One region of the Pseudoalteromonas sp. SG43-6 genome, then DNA from elsewhere that is predicted to be linked to it. Evidence: predicted binding sites of a transcription regulator. Region 1 holds the regulator's gene; the other holds the start of a gene.
The links. The regulator ArgR, encoded in region 1, controls arginine synthesis, uptake and breakdown. The targets are predictions, from matches to a motif close to ANTGAATANNTATTCANT.

Region 1 (3,429 bases):
ATAAGGTTATGCTCGATGGACAATAAATTGAAGTTGCTGCTTAGTTGGGCCAATCATTTTAGCAAATGAGTAGGTGACAATAAAAATAACACCACACACGGTTAACTTTTTCGCAGATTAAGTGTTTTAGTATTTTTAATTTCATTAAAAACGCCGTGTATGAGACTTTGAGTTAAGGAAATACCATGGCGCAAGCGCAATCTGGAATTTGTGCTGAAGCAAACTTGCACGGTTTACATTTGTTTTTTAATGTATTTGATGGCCACGATGAGTCATTACGCAAAAAATTAAAATACGTTAGCGCTATCCAAGATGAGTTTTCAGATCAGTTTTCTGAATCGATGCTCTCCAGCCTAGTTGCTGTGGGGGCACAGTACTGGCCGCACATTCTGCCTGAATTTCTGCCTAGTGAATTACAGAGCTTTCCTAATATTACTCATAATGATCATATTATGGGGGCTCAGCCTTTTGATTTATTTGTCCAAATTCGTTCCGATAGGGAAGATGTAAACCATTTATTTGCTTTGCAAATTCTCAAGTTATTTGCCCCCGATGTTGAATTGGTTGAGCAAGTGCGAAACTTTCGATTTTTAGATGGTCGCGATTTTAACGGTTTTATACTCGGTGGTGACACTCCTCATGGTCGCCAAAAGCGCATCACAGCGTTAATCAATAACCCCAACCATTTTGAAGATCAAGGCAGTTACGTACATATACAGCGCTATAAGCATGATTTAAGTGTGTGGCAAAACCTACCACTGAGTGAGCAAGAACAAATAATGGGACGCACTCGCTTAGATAATACCTTGATTATGCCAGCGACTGAAAATAGTCATGCTGTACGCACTGAGTTAAAAGATGAGCAAGGGCAACCACTGCAATTAAATCAAAACATGCCTTATGGTGACGTTTACGAACAGGGTATATTAGCGATTAGTTATGCAGCACAGGGAAATGCATTTGAGCAAGTATTACGAAGTCGATTAGGTGATGGCGATTGCTACGATCATTGGCTTGATTTTACTCAAGCCGATATGGGGTCTGCGTTTTTTGCCCCATCAATTAACTTTTTAAAGCAGCTGTAAAAAGTTTGAATCGGTAGACTTATACCGTATCAAATAAAATACGCACGCGTTCAAGAGTTACATCAATTTCAGATACTTTAGCTGGAGCGATAAAAATAGTATCGTCACCAGCAATGGTGCCTAGTACGCCATCTGCTTTACCTAATGAATCTAATAGTCGAGCAATTAATTGTGCAGCTCCTGGGCTGGTTCGAATAATGATCATCATTTCGTTATGCATTATATCAATCACTAACTGACGTAATGGGCTTTTCGCTGTAGGTACGCCCATTTCAGCAGGCAAACAATAGACCATTTCTTGTTTGGCATTACGAGTGCGTACCGCGCCAAACTTGCTTAACATCCGCGACACCTTACTTTGACTAATATTATCAAAGCCTTGCTCTTTTAGGGCGTCAACAATCTCACCTTGTGAACCAAAGTTTTCTTCTTTTAAAAGTGCCTTAAAGGCCTTTACTAATGCTTCTTGTTTATCTTGTGGTTGCATATTATAGGTTCTTATTCATAAGTGATGCGCTAATTGTACACAATATTGCATACTTATGCAGTAGTTGTTTGCTTTTGCGATGGATTTTAGTGCTGTAAACCAGCAAGTTTACAACTATGGTCTAAATTATATGTGAAATAAGCAGGATAAATTTGTCTTTAGTCGTTAATTTCATTATCTTTAGAGCCACAAATATTTCCTACCTCAAATTACGGAGAATTCCAATGAAAGTTGCTGTATTAGGTGCTGCTGGCGGTATCGGCCAAGCGTTGTCTTTATTATTAAAAACAGGCTTACCAGCTGGTTCTGAATTATCACTTTATGATGTTGCTCCAGTTGTTCCTGGTGTTGCTGTTGATCTTTCTCATATCCCAACAGACGTTAAAGTTGCAGGCTTTGGTGTTGATGCACTAGATCAAGCGTTAACTGGTTGTGATATCGTTCTTATCCCTGCTGGTATGCCACGTAAGCCTGGTATGGACCGCGCTGATTTATTTAATGTTAATGCTGGTATTATTAAAACATTAGCAGAAGGTATTGTTGCTAACTGTCCAAAAGCATTAGTGGGTATTATCACTAACCCAGTAAATGGCACAGTGCCAATTGTTGCGGAAGTATTCAAAAAAGCAGGTACTTACGACGCGAAACGTGTTTTCGGTATTACCACTCTTGATGTGATCCGTTCAGAAGCATTTGTAGCTGAGCTTAAAGGTGTTGACGTTGCAACTGTGAAAGTACCAGTAATTGGTGGTCACTCAGGCACAACAATCCTTCCGTTACTATCTCAAGTTGAAGGCGTTACTTTCACTGATGAAGAAGTTGCTGCGCTTACTCCACGTATCCAAAATGCAGGTACTGAAGTAGTAAATGCAAAAGCTGGCGGTGGTTCTGCAACATTATCAATGGGCGCTGCTGCTGCACGTTTTTGTATGTCTTTAGTTAAAGGCTTACAAGGTGAAGACGTTGTAGATTACGCTTACGTTGCTGTTGAAAATGGCGATGCTGCATACTTTGCACACCCAGTACGTTTAGGTAAAAACGGCGTAGAAGAAATTCTTTCTTACGGTGAACTAAGCGCATTTGAAGAGCAAGCTAAAAACGACATGCTTGATACGCTGAAAAAAGACATCCAAGAAGGTGTTGATTTCATCAACGCTTAATTGCTAAGACGATTGATACAAAAAAGCCTGCATTTGCAGGCTTTTTTATGCTCGAAGGATTTTTATACATTAGGTATTTATTAGTGATTACGATCAACGGCAATACGAGCCAAGCTAACGAGTGCTTCTTTATACGGTGATTCATCTAATACAGATAAACACGCAATCGCTTTATCAGCTTCTTCGTTGGCTTTATTCATCGTAAACTCAAGTGCTTTGGTTTCATTGAGGGCACTTAGAATAGCTTCTAAGTGGTCCATACCATTACTGTGCTCAATGGCATCACGGATCAACTGTACTTGCTCAGCATTACCGTGGCGCATAGCATAAAGTAGTGGCAGGGTAGGTTTGCCTTCGGCCAGATCATCACCGATGTTTTTACCTAACTGCTCAGCATCAGCATTGTAATCAAGCACGTCATCCACTAATTGAAAAGCGGTTCCTAAATGCATACCGTAAAGATTAAGCGCTTGCAGCATAGAGTCGTCTTTTTCGGTAATAATCGCAGCAAGGCCTGTTGCAGCTTCAAATAATTTAGCTGTTTTAGAGTAAATTACCTGCATGTAGCTATCTTCGGTGGTATCAGGGTCGTTACAGTTCATTAATTGCAGTACTTCACCTTCGGCAATCACGTTGGTTGCATCAGCGAGTATTTGCATAACTTGCATTTTACCAATACCAACCATCAGCTGAAATG
Region 2 (3,429 bases), on a different contig from region 1:
GGATTGGCGGCTCGCCATTTAAGAATTGTTCATAGTTAGCACCCGTTTTAGTTTCAATTCCTAGCAGGCCTAATGGTCTATCACCTAATAAAATTTGATCTCGTTGTGTCCAACCTAGCGATAACACTACATTACCTTTGTCATCTTCAAGATTAGAACCCAGAGTAATACTGAAGCTGTCTTTATCACCGTCACCATCGCCAGTTTCTGAATGTTTGGCGTCAAAAACCACCCCTTGGAAATCATCTTTTAGCACTATGTTGACAGCGCCCGCTATTGCATCAGAACCATAAACGGCAGATGCTCCACCGGTAACAATATCAATTCGTTCAATTAATGCACTGGGGATGGTTGAACTATCTACGGCACCATTATAGTTATATGGGATCATACGACGGCCATTCATTAATACTAATGAGCGTTGAGCACCAAGACCGCGTAAGTTTATTGTAGCTGCACCGCCAGAACCATTATTAACGTTACTACCATCACCAGGTACTGTTGCTGGTAAGTTTCTTAATATTTGTTCAACTTCAGGTTCTTGTTGAAAACCAAGTTCTTTTTCTCCAATGGAAATGATAGGACTAGCGGAAACAGCTCCTGGTTGGCGAATACGGCTACCTGTAACAGAAATAACTTCGACGTCTTTGTCGACTTCAGTTTCTTGTGCTGTGGAAAGTGGTGAATAGATGAGTGCGGTTGAGACAACCCCTGCACTAAGTGCATATTTCACTGCAGATGAAATTCTACTTTTTAACATTGTAATCTCCCAAATATTTATAATAATTAGGCTAAATACAACAGGAAGCACATTGCAGATGCTTCCTCTTAGCTTTTTAAAGATAGTCATTAAGTTGGGACATACAAATAATTTAAAGCGTCAAAATATAAAATTTTGAAAAGTTTGAAATGTAAAACGAATGAAATACGGCAGGGTAGATAAAAAGATTGTTTTTAAACAGTAGCTTAAATAAAAAAGCGGCTTCGGAAGCCGCTTTTTAATCTTGAATATATTTATTAACAGTTAGTCTCTTTAGCGTTAACGCCTTCTTTTACTTCTTCACAGGCGTCTTCTACTTTGTTTTGTACGTCGGTAACAGCTTCATCGATGCGCTCACCGGCCTCTTCTGCATGATTGTCTTCACAACCCATGATAAAAAAACTAGCGAATAAAGCGATCACAGCGGTTTTAATAGTTGTCGATTTCATAATGTAATTCCTTGTAAAAATAATAAATGTGTTGTTATTTAAAATAAATTGTTATCACTTAGGGACATTGCCGCGCAATGCACCTGAAACGAGTGAAATAACTAACAATACAATAAAGATAAAAAAGATAATCTTAGCAATTCCTGCTGCGGCACCTGCGATACCACCAAAACCTAACACTGCAGCAATAAGTGCAATAACTAGAAATGTAATTGTCCAGCGTAACATTGTCGTCTCCTTGGTTTGTAAATTTGTTCAGAGTAAATAATGCTAGTTACATGCCATGTATTTAAATCCTTTATTATCAATGTTATAGGGGTTTATTTCATTTCTCTTCATAAATTAGGTGGGAATTATTTACAGCTTTATCTGTAACTTATACTCGACGCTCTAAAAATCAATATTTAAGTCGTTTTTTGGTAAGACCAATTTCATTTTTGAGCCATTTTGTATTTAATCAAGCGGTTGTTCAGTCGTTCAGTCGGTAGGTTTTCCAGCTGCGGATAAGCTTTTACTTATAAGTTATAGCTATATTCAGTATTTTTATCATCTATATCCTATGAAATTATAGCAAAATGTAGAGTGTTAACTTTGCTGAGCATATGTTAGCTTTGTATTAATTGGTTTTACCAATTTACAAAGTGTTGGACTTGGTCTTTTTCTTTGTTATGATTGTTGCATAATTATTTAAATAAAGTGATTTTTTACCTAGCGGGGCTGGGTGGAAATAATCAGGGGGGAGCAGGATGGATATAGGTCAGTTACTTGCTACAGCAGCAAACTTAATGATCACCGGGATGGTGGGCGTTTTCGTTTTTCTTTCGTTGTTGATTTCAGCAATTACCATTATGTCTAAATTAGCGAGTCGTTTTGAACAGCCGGTTGCAACAACGCCAACGCGTACACCGTCAATCAAAGCATCAGGTGTATCAAGTGAACACATCGCTGCGATAAGTGCAGCCATAGCTCAATACAAAAATAAACAAAAACTATAAGGAGTGACTTGTGGCTAAATTAAAATTAACAGAATTAGTACTTAGGGACGCGCATCAATCATTATTAGCAACGCGTATGCGTTTGGATGACATGCTACCGATTGCACAAAAATTAGATGATGCAGGTTATTGGTCGATCGAATCATGGGGTGGGGCTACTTTTGATTCATGCATTCGTTATTTGGGTGAAGATCCTTGGGAGCGTATTCGTGCTCTTAAAAAAGCTATGCCAAATACTAAACAGCAAATGTTATTACGTGGTCAAAACCTTTTAGGCTATCGTCATTATGCCGATGATGTTGTTGAAAAATTTGTAGAGCGAGCGCACAAAAATGGTGTTGATGTGTTTCGTATTTTTGATGCGATGAACGATGTTCGTAATCTTGAAACGGCTATTAAAGCTGCAATTAAAGTTGGCGCACATGCACAAGGTACAATTTCGTACACAGTAAGCCCGGTTCATACACTTGATATGTGGTTAACGCTTGCCAAGCAGCTTGAAGAGTTAGGCTGTCATTCAATTTGTATTAAAGACATGGCCGGTTTGCTTAAACCATACGATGCAGAAGAGTTAATCAAAGCGTTAAAAGAAACAGTCTCTATCCCAATTGCAATGCAGTGTCATGCCACAACAGGTTTAAGTACTGCTACTTACCAAAAAGCGATTGATGCTGGTATTGATATGCTTGATACCGCAATTTCATCAATGAGTATGACTTACGGGCACAGCGCAACTGAAACGATTGTATCGATTGTTGAAGGTACTGAACGTGATACTGAGCTGGATTTAAATCAACTCGAAGAGATTGCTGCTTATTTCCGTGATGTTCGTAAAAAATATGCCGCGTTTGAAGGCAGCTTAAAAGGTGTTGATGGCCGTATTTTATTAGCGCAAGTGCCTGGTGGCATGTTAACTAATATGGAAAACCAGCTTAAAGAGCAAGGTGCTGCGGATAAATTGAATGAAGTATTACTTGAGATCCCACGTGTACGTGAAGACTTAGGTTATTTACCGTTAGTTACACCAACATCACAAATTGTTGGTACACAAGCAGTATTAAACGTATTGACGGGCGAGCGTTATAAAACTATCACCAAAGAAACTGCCGGAGTGCTAAAAGGTGAGTATGGCGTAACTCCTGCGCCGATGAATAAAGAGTTACAAGAGCGCGTACTTAATGGCGCAGAAGTCATTACTTGCCGCCCAGCTGATTTATTGCAACCA

Region 2: H5201_RS04650 (OadG family protein) is a predicted target of ArgR. The motif match lies at 1,884-1,901, and genes of this name have one in related genera.

What each region holds. Positions count from the first base shown of each region.
Region 1 is NZ_JACJEZ010000005.1:28,077-31,505, reverse strand. Features, by position in the region: gene H5201_RS03090 (Dyp-type peroxidase) at 186-1,085, shown strand; gene argR (transcriptional regulator ArgR) at 1,105-1,572, opposite strand; gene mdh (malate dehydrogenase) at 1,797-2,732, shown strand; gene ispB (octaprenyl diphosphate synthase) at 2,813-3,429, opposite strand, start outside.
Region 2 is NZ_JACJEZ010000007.1:47,719-51,147, forward strand. Features, by position in the region: gene H5201_RS04635 (TonB-dependent receptor domain-containing protein) at 1-760, opposite strand, end outside; gene H5201_RS04640 (hypothetical protein) at 1,018-1,209, opposite strand; gene H5201_RS04645 (DUF1328 family protein) at 1,264-1,437, opposite strand; gene H5201_RS04650 (OadG family protein) at 1,956-2,204, shown strand; gene oadA (sodium-extruding oxaloacetate decarboxylase subunit alpha) at 2,215-3,429, shown strand, end outside.